3 regions of the Buttiauxella ferragutiae genome follow, and region 2 is predicted to be linked to each of the others. Evidence: predicted binding sites of a transcription regulator. Region 2 holds the regulator's gene; each other region holds the start of a gene.
What was found. Region 2 encodes CRP, which controls carbon source genes, mostly activating them, when cyclic AMP is high. Its sites were predicted from a motif close to ATGTGANNNNNNTCACAT; they were not measured.

Region 1: a site for CRP is predicted at 1,074-1,091, ahead of glpT (glycerol-3-phosphate transporter). Genes of this name have one in related genera too.
Region 3: a site for CRP is predicted at 1,685-1,702, ahead of serC (3-phosphoserine/phosphohydroxythreonine transaminase). Genes of this name have one in related genera too.

Annotation. Positions count from the first base shown of each region.
Region 1 is NZ_CP093332.1:3,809,446-3,812,729, reverse strand. Features, by position in the region: gene glpA (anaerobic glycerol-3-phosphate dehydrogenase subunit A) at 1-928, opposite strand, end outside; gene glpT (glycerol-3-phosphate transporter) at 1,168-2,520, shown strand; gene glpQ (glycerophosphodiester phosphodiesterase) at 2,559-3,284, shown strand, end outside.
Region 2 is NZ_CP093332.1:388,993-392,276, forward strand. Features, by position in the region: gene MNO13_RS01685 (YccS/YhfK family putative transporter) at 1-1,424, opposite strand, end outside; gene crp (cAMP-activated global transcriptional regulator CRP) at 1,516-2,148, opposite strand; gene MNO13_RS01695 (OsmC family protein) at 2,462-2,866, shown strand; gene MNO13_RS01700 (phosphoribulokinase) at 2,884-3,284, opposite strand, start outside.
Region 3 is NZ_CP093332.1:3,604,393-3,607,676, reverse strand. Features, by position in the region: gene ycaO (30S ribosomal protein S12 methylthiotransferase accessory factor YcaO) at 1-808, opposite strand, end outside; gene MNO13_RS16705 (DUF421 domain-containing protein) at 947-1,639, shown strand; gene serC (3-phosphoserine/phosphohydroxythreonine transaminase) at 1,801-2,886, shown strand; gene aroA (3-phosphoshikimate 1-carboxyvinyltransferase) at 2,966-3,284, shown strand, end outside.

The DNA.
Region 1 (3,284 bases), 1.9 Mb from region 2:
AGGCACGCAAAATACGGGTTGCGGCAAGTTTGGGTGACAGCTTTGAACCTTCACGAATCAGGATGTCGACCTCTTGCGGGGTGACCTGCATATTGTCGATTTGCTCATATTCGACAGGCGTTGAGGTGGTGCCAATCAGCGAAATGGTATCGCCGGGAACCAAAATATCGGCGTCGGCAGGTTTGCGGCAGCGGTTGATCACCATGTTATTGATGCGATGGCCGAGGATCAGCAACGAACCTTTGGCAGGCAGCATTCGCACACGTAAATCGGCATATTCAGCAATGTGTTGCCCCCAGATCCCGGCGGCGTTTACCACTACGCTGGCGTAAAAATCGTGATGTTCGCGGGTTTGATGGTTGTAAGCCCGCACTCCACAAACCCGATCGCCGTTGCGGATAAGGCCGGTGACTTCCTGGCCGGTGAGAATTTCGGCACCGTGTTCTCTGGCATCCAGCATATTGGCGGCGGTCAGACGGAATGGGTCAACTGTGCCATCTGGCACCCTTACTGCGCCAATTAGTTCAGGGTTTACCGCGGGTTCTATGCGTAATGCTTCTTGAGGACTGAGTTGCTGTGCATTGATTCCGGCATCCTGGCAGGCGGCAATAAACACGCTCTGCAAGGTTAAATCATCTTCAGGAAGGGTGATAAACAGGCCGTCCGTGCGTTCGATACAGTGGCGAGCAATGCGTTTCAGGATGCGGTTTTCTTCAATACATTCCCTGGCCGATTCGCTGTCCGTCATGGCGTACCGTGCGCCGCTGTGCAGCAAGCCATGATTACGACCTGTCGCGCCGGTTGCAATGTCGTGCCTTTCCAGCAGCAGGGTTTGTAACCCACGCCGTGCGCAGTCGCGGGCAATACCCGCGCCCGTAGCGCCTCCGCCAATAATAATCACATCCTGTTCTTTGCATCCCATCGCCATGTTCCGCTCCTGAAAAATTATCTGGGGACTATTCAGCCACAGATCGAGATGCGAATGTTTGATATCGAGCAAATTCGAAAATAAAACGAAAGCAAAGTGTGACGTGATGCACCTTTTCGATAGTTTGTAATAAAAATGTAATATGTTGTGGGGTGTTTCACACTAACCTGGTGGGATAATCCTTAACATGCGCTCGCAAAAGAACATTGCTTGATAAAAAACCTGCCACGGAGGCATTTATGCTGAGCATTTTCAAACCTAGCCCACACCAGCCACGGCTGAAAAGTGAGCATGTCGATCCGACTTATCGTCGTCTGCGCTGGCAGATATTCATGGGCATTTTCTTCGGTTACGCCGCTTACTACCTGGTACGTAAAAACTTTACTCTGGCGATGCCGTATCTGGTGGAGCAGGGCTTCTCGCGCGGTGACCTCGGATTTGCGCTTTCCGGTATTTCTATTGCTTACGGCTTCTCGAAATTTATTATGGGGGCGGTTTCTGACCGCTCGAATCCGCGTGTTTTCTTACCTGCCGGTTTGATTCTGGCCGCCGCCGTAATGTTATTTATGGGCTTTGTGCCGTGGGCGACATCCAGTATTGCGGTGATGTTTGTCCTGCTGTTTTTATGCGGTTGGTTCCAGGGAATGGGCTGGCCGCCGTGCGGGCGTACCATGGTGCACTGGTGGTCTAAAAAAGAGCGTGGGGGAATTGTTTCCATCTGGAACTGCGCGCATAACGTCGGCGGTGGCTTGCCGCCGCTGCTGTTCTTACTCGGGATGGCGTGGTTTAACGACTGGCATGCGGCACTTTATATGCCAGCCTTTGCGGCGATTTTTGTGGCGTTAATTGCTTTTGCGTTAATGCGCGATACGCCGCAATCATGCGGTTTGCCGCCAATCGAAGAATACAAAAATGATTACCCGGACGACTACAACGAAAAAACGGAAGAGGAGCTAACGGCAAAACAGATCTTCATGCAGTACGTTTTCCCCAACCGCCTGCTGTGGTACATCGCCATTGCTAACGTTTTCGTTTATTTGCTGCGTTACGGCATTCTCGACTGGTCGCCAACCTATCTGAAAGAAGTGAAACACTTCGCGCTGGATAAATCCTCCTGGGCCTATTTCCTTTATGAATACGCCGGAATACCTGGCACGCTGCTGTGTGGCTGGATGTCGGACAAAGTGTTCAGAGGCAACCGCGGTGCTACCGGCGTGTTCTTTATGATTCTGGTGACGATTGCGACCATTGTTTACTGGCTGAACCCGCCGGGAAATCCGGGTGTGGATATGGCGTGTATGATTGTGATTGGCTTCCTGATCTACGGGCCGGTGATGCTGATTGGCCTGCACGCGCTGGAACTGGCACCGAAAAAGGCCGCGGGAACGGCAGCAGGCTTTACTGGCTTGTTTGGCTATCTCGGTGGTTCGGTGGCCGCGAGTGCCATCGTTGGCTATACCGTAGATTTCTTCGGCTGGGACGGCGGCTTTATGGTGATGATCGGCGGCAGCATTATGGCCGTGATTCTGTTGTTGGTGGTGATGGTGGGTGAGAACAAACAACACCATAAAAAACTGACAGGGAAAGCATAATGAAAATCCTGACCAAATCTATCCTGGTGGGGGCGGTAATGTTTGCTTCCGCCAGCTCCTTTGCCCAGACAACGGACAAAGTGGTGATAGCCCATCGCGGTGCGAGCGGCTATCTGCCGGAGCACACTTTACCTGCCAAAGCCCTGGCCTATGCTCAAGGGGCTGACTACCTTGAGCAGGATCTGGTGATGACCAAAGACGACAGATTAGTGGTGCTGCACGACCACTATCTTGATCGGGTCACCGACGTTGCGCAGCGCTTCCCAAATCGGGCGCGTAAAGACGGTCGCTACTACGCCATCGATTTTACCCTCGACGAAATCAAGTCGCTGAAATTTACCGAAGGTTTTGATGTGGTAGACGGCAAGCAGGTGCAAACCTTCCCTGGTCGTTTCCCGATGGGGAAATCTGATTTCCGCGTGCATACCTTTGAAGAGGAGATCGAGTTTATCCAGGGCTTGAATCACTCCACAGGGAAAAATATTGGTATTTACCCAGAGATAAAAGCCCCCTGGTTCCATCATCAGGAAGGAAAAGATATCGCGGCGAAAACGCTTGAGGTGTTGAAGCGTTACGGCTACACCAGCAAGCAGGATAAGGTCTACCTGCAATGCTTTGATGCCGCTGAACTCAAGCGTATTAAAAACTCGCTTGAGCCGACGCTGGGTATGAATCTTAAGCTGGTTCAGTTGATTGCTTATACGGACTGGAACGAAACGCAAGAGAAGCAGGCTGACGGCAAGTGGGTCAACTACAGCTATGAC
Region 2 (3,284 bases):
AGTTGCAGGGTATATACCGCCGTCACGGTAAAACCAATCGTCGCCCAGCCATAGCTCTGGCGAATAAACAAATAGCTGACCAGCGTAATGACCAGCATCGCGGCCAGGGCAATGCTTTGTGGGAAGTGAAAGTGCAGGGCGATACCCGCAATCGCCAGGCCAGCAATGGTCCCTGCCGAACGGTGCAGAATGCGTACCCGCGTGGCGCCGTAGCCGTTTTGCGTAACGAACATCACCGTCATTAAAATCCAGTAGGGTTTCGGCAGATGTAAAAATGCCCCGAAAAGACTGGCGATGGTTAGCATTACGCCTAGTCGGGCGGCGTTGCGCAGGGCGGCAGATTTCAACGACAAATAGCTTTTCAGTGCTGCCCACAGCGGTAAACGGCGCTGCCGGTCTTCCATTAAATCACGGGCGTACAGAGGGCGTTGGATGCGCAGCACGCGGGCGATACGGCTGAAGTGATAATGACAAAACTGCCCAACCGGGTTGTCCGGATTCTGGCGAGCAATTTTCTCGAGGGCTTCAATTTGTTTCTCCATCGTAAAACGCTGTGGGTAACGATGGTAGAGAATGTCATCGGCCAACACGCGCAAGCGTGCCGCAATGGTCTGCGCATTCCAGCGAATAACCGCTTCTGCATGGCTTTTCGCGACAAGTTTTTGCACCTCGGCAGGCTGGTGCAAACTGACGGAGATGTGCTCTTGCAAATCTAACGCTATCTGAAAAGAGCGTAACAAATGTTTGTAACCGTTCTGCTGATTTGCCGACAGCATATGCAGCTGTTGGTAGCAGATGGTGATCAGGTCTACGGCTTTTTGCTGGCGAGCCAGCAGTGGAGGCAGCGCTGTTTCGGGATCAGCATGTTGTGTCAGCATGCCGTATTTGGCTTCACAGTACTCCGCCAATTGGCGATAGAGCAGGCTTAACGTTTCGCGCAGCGGCTGCTCACGCCACATCCAGAACCAAAACCAGTTAAAGACTCCGTACCAAATCGTGCCGGAGACATATAACACCATCGGCTTCCAGATAGGCATATTGCCGGCCATACTTAGCGTAAAGATGGCCGCAATCAGCGATGCCGGAAGCAAACGTGCGTGCAGGGCGCTGATTTCAGCGGTGACGCCTAACAAGAGCGCCATCACCATAAGAATGATGGGCAATGGGACCGCGGTGTAGAGCAGCAAAAGCTGCATGATTAAACTGCTGGTCGCAAAAAGAGTGCCGCCAACAATCAGGCGTTTAAAAAAACGCTTATGGGGTGTATCCAGACCAGCAATGTTGCAACAAGCGGGCACTAACGAGAAAAGCAGACCTAACTGCAAATTCCCCAGTAGTAAACCGATCCCCACAGGAAGGCACAGCACCAGCGTTTGCCGCAGTGCATAGTTAACTTCAGGGTGATAGATTAATCTTCTCCACATATGCTTGTCATACTTTGTGTTGCAGGTGTTTGGATTTTAAAGACAAAAAAAGGCGTGTCCATAAAGCAACACGCCTTTTTTGAAACGGAAATTAACGAGTGCCGTAAACGACGATCGTTTTGCCGTGAGCGGAGATCAGGTTCTGATCTTCCAGCATTTTCAAGATACGACCGACAGTTTCACGAGAACAACCGACGATCTGACCAATTTCCTGACGGGTAATTTTAATCTGCATACCGTCTGGGTGAGTCATTGCATCAGGCTGTTTTGCCAGGTTCAACAGTGTCTGCGCGATACGACCAGTCACATCGAGGAATGCCAGGTTACCGACTTTCTCAGAAGTGACTTGCAGACGACGAGCCATCTGGGAAGAAAGACGCATCAGAATGTCTGGGTTTACCTGGATCAGCTGGCGGAATTTTTTATAGGAAATTTCAGCCACTTCACAGGCAGATTTAGCACGGACCCAGGCACTACGTTCCTGGCCTTCTTCGAACAGCCCTAACTCACCAATAAAGTCGCCCTGATTCAGATAGGAGAGGATCATTTCCTTGCCCTCTTCATCTTTGATCAGAACAGCTACAGAGCCCTTGACGATGTAATACAGCGTCTCTGCTTTTTCACCCTGGTGGATCAGTGTGCTCTTCGATGGATACTTATGAATGTGGCAATGGGACAAGAACCATTCGAGAGTCGGGTCTGTTTGCGGTTTGCCAAGCACCATGCGCGGTTATCCTCTGTTTATAACTGGCTACCAACGACAGGACGCTAAACATCCTGTCTGGCGTTGCAAGTATTAGAATATTCCCCACTTTGGGGAGATGGCATGCAAGTCATTCTTGCTGCCTGTAATTAGTGACGTCCTTTGCATCTATGCATTACGTCAATGTATCAATGTAGCATCCGGATTGTTTTAGCATAGCTTTTGGCAGGTGTCTCCTATTGTCTCGTTTCAGCATGACGTAGGTCGCCTTCCGTTGCCAGTTTTGCTGCATCCGCGTACTCTGGAAGGTAATTTTTTCAATGGGAGAAGCAACATGCAGGCACGTGTGAAATGGGTTGAAGGGTTAACTTTCCTTGGTGAATCCGCTTCAGGACACCAGATTCTGATGGACGGTAATTCTGGCGATAAAGCACCGAGCCCGATGGAAATGGTACTGATGGCTGCCGGGGGTTGCAGTGCAATAGACGTGGTTTCTATTTTGCAAAAAGGCCGCTACGACGTCACCGACTGCGAAGTGAAATTGACCTCTGAGCGTCGCGAAGAAGCTCCTCGTCTTTTTACTCACATCAATCTGCATTTCATCGTGACAGGCAAAGAGCTAAAAGATAACGCGGTTTCCCGCGCGGTTGATTTATCTGCTGAGAAGTATTGCTCTGTTGCACTGATGCTGGAAAAAGCCGTAAATATCACGCACAGCTACGAAGTCATTGAAGGCTAGTGTGCAAAACAGGGCGGTTACTCGCCGCCCTGATTATTGATATTTCGTCCTTCCGCCAGACGCTTCACTAACGGCGTCATGATCAATTCCATCGCCAGCCCCATTTTGCCGCCCGGTACCACTATTGTATTGATGTGGGAAATGAATGAGCCTTGCAACATGGCGAGCAAGTACGGGAAATCGATGTCATCCAACCCGCGAAAATGAATCACCACAAAACTTTCATCCAGCGATGGAATTCCGCGTGCAGCAAACGGGTTAGAGGTATCGACAGTCGGGACACGCTGGAAGTTAATGTGCGTGCGTGAAAATTGTGGCGTGATGTAATTGATGTAGTCGTCCATTGAGCGCACCACTGAATCCATCACCGCTTCCCGGGAATGCCCACGTTCGCTGGTATCACGCACCAGTTTTTGAA
Region 3 (3,284 bases), 2.1 Mb from region 2:
ACGTGCCGTTTGCTGGGTTGAATAACACCACGCAAATAACCGGATATTTGCCGCCTAATGAACCGTCATACGCGAAGATTGGGAATCCTTCAGCTTCCAGAGTGGCGATTGATTCGACCACGCCAGGATAGCGAGCCAGCACTTCCTGCGGGATTTCCGGCAGGCTAATGCTTTCCGCGATAATGCGATTTTTAATGTAACGCTCAAAAACTTCTGAAAGTCCCTGAACACGGGCTTCGTTTGCGGTGTTCCCTGCAGACATCCCATTAGAAACATACAAGTTCCCGATGATGTTCATCGGAATATAGACGGTTTCTTGATCGGATTGACGGGTAAACGGCAGTGCGCAGATGCCGCGCTCTTCATTGCCGGATTGCAGATCAATCAGCATACCTGCGGTGACTTCGTTCTCAGGATCGTAAAACGCGCGCAAACGATCGTCGAGAATGCCTTCCGGCAGTTGCTCATCTTCAGGAATTGGGAACCACTTCTCGTTTGGATAATGCACAAACGGGCCATTGGCGATGGTTTCACCTAACCAGAAATCAGCAAAGAAATAGTTAGTCGACAAACGCTCGAAATATTCGCCCAGCGCTGAAGCCAAAGCGGCTTTTTTAGTCGCGCCTTTACCATTGGTAAAGCACAGCGCGCTGTCTTTATCACGGATATGCACTGACCAGACGTTTGGCACAGGGTTTAACCAGGAAGCTTCTTCTATATTAAAGCCAAGATCGGCGAGCTTGGTCTGGAAGCGAGCGATGGAATCTTCCAGTGCGGCATCTTTGCCAGGAATAAAGGTTTGAGTCATGAGGTTTCACTTTTGTCGTACGCAAAGCGCGCAATGATACGGGTTTTAGCCGACTGACACCATTGTCAGCAGCCAGCAGGCGGCGATAGCATAACAGGCTATGCTTACTGTCAGTAACCCACTGTAATGGCGGTAAAAATGAAGAGCTTTGATCTTCAACGTATGGCATTAAACGACGTCCCACTGGATTTTCTCTGGGAGGTCGCTTTTCGTAGCCTCTATACCTTTATATTAGTGTTCCTGTTTTTAAAGATAACGGGGCGGCGTGGCGTTCGGCAGATGTCGTTGTTTGAAGTGTTGATAATCTTAACGCTTGGCTCGGCGGCAGGCGATGTGGCGTTTTATCATGACGTACCGATGCTACCTGTGTTGATTGTTTTCGTCACATTGGGGCTGCTTTATCGTCTGGTGATGTGGCTGATGAGCCACAGTGAAAAACTTGAAAACCTGTTTGAAGGAAAACCTTCCGTCATTATCGAAGAGGGGGAGTTTTCCTGGGAAAAAATGAAGTCGCAAAACATGACTGAATTTGAGTTTTTTATGGAGCTACGCTTGCTGGGCGTAGAGCATCTCGGGCAAGTTCGTCTGGCGATACTTGAAACCAACGGCCAGATAAGCGTCTATTTCTTTCCTGATAAACTCGTCAGACCGGGTTTACCGATTTTGCCTGAGCACTGCTGCGAACGGTTTATTAAAATGCCGGAAGATGCGGATTATGCCTGTATCCATTGCAGTGAAGTCGTGGCGTTGAATGCAAATGATGAAATTGCTTGCCCGCGCTGTGCTCATAAAGTGTGGGTTAAGGCCAGTACCGCCACGCGAGTGACCTGACGGGCATTTATCGGGTGTTTAATTCATCGATTAGATGAATCTGTTGTGTGATTTTGCGCACATTCCCGCAGCGCACCTGATTAACCATTGCAGCCTCCGCGAGTGAATGATAAAACCGATACCGTGAAAAAATCTTAGTGCTCTTAGCGTGGTGAGGGGAAATGACTCAGGTATACAATTTTAGTTCCGGCCCGGCGATGCTACCGGCTGAAGTGCTTCGTCGTGCGCAAAGTGAACTCTGCGACTGGCAAGGCTTAGGCACCTCCGTAATGGAGATTAGCCACCGTGGTAAAGAGTTTATTCAGGTAGCTGAAGAAGCTGAAAAAGATTTTCGCTTTCTGCTGCAAATCCCCTCGAACTACAAAGTTTTGTTCTGTCACGGTGGCGGTCGCGGCCAATTCGCTGGTGTACCTTTAAACCTGCTGGGTGACAAAACTAGCGCTGACTATGTTGATGGCGGCTATTGGGCGAGTAGTGCAGTAAAAGAAGCGCACAAATACTGCACGCCAAATGTTATTGATGCGAAAGTGACCGTTGATGGCCTGCGTGCGCTCAAACCGATGAGCGAGTGGCAGGTTTCTGAAGATAGTGCCTACTTGCACTATTGCCCGAATGAAACCATCGACGGTATCGCAACTCACGAAACGCCAGACTTTGGCGATAAGGTTGTGGTTGCCGATTTCTCATCCTCGATTTTGTCGCACTCGCTCGACATTAGCCGTTTCGGCGTAATTTACGCTGGTGCTCAGAAAAACATCGGTCCAGCCGGTTTGACGTTGGTTATCGTGCGTGAAGATTTGCTCGGCAAGGCGCATAAAGCGTGCCCGTCAATTCTTGACTACACCGTGCTTAATGAAAACGACTCCATGTTTAATACCCCACCAACATTCGCCTGGTATCTTTCCGGTCTGGTCTTTAAATGGCTGAAGGAACAAGGTGGTGTGGAAGTCATGGACAAAATTAACCGTGAGAAAGCGAGCCTGTTATACGGTGTGATTGATAAAAGCGATTTTTATCGTAACGATGTTGCTCCGGCCAACCGTTCGCGCATGAATGTCCCATTCCAGTTGGCTGATAGCGCGCTTGATAAACTCTTCCTCGAAGAGTCGTTTGCTGCAGGTCTACACGCATTGAAAGGCCACCGTGTTGTAGGCGGAATGCGTGCTTCTATCTACAATGCGATGCCACTCGAAGGTGTTAAAGCGTTAACTAACTTCATGATCGACTTTGAGCGTCGCCACGGTTAATTGCTGCTCGTTGTTATTCTCCCCGCGGCATGGTTCGCGGGGTTTTTATTCTGTTTGAGTTGAGAGTATTTACCCCATGCTGGAATCCCTGACGTTACAACCCATCGCATTGGTCGACGGCACGATTAATCTTCCTGGTTCAAAAAGTGTCTCTAATCGCGCTCTGCTGCTTGCAGCACTGGCGCATGGCACGACTGAACTGACTAATTTGCTGGATAGCGATGACGTTCGTCATATGCTCAACGCACTGAAAGCATTGGGAGTAAGTTATACACTTTCAGCCGATCGTACACGTTGTGAAGTGACCGGCATGGGGGGTCCATTGCAAGCCGCGGGCGAGCTGGAACTGTTCTTAGGGAATGCGGGTACGGCGATGCGCCCACTGGCGGCGGCACTGT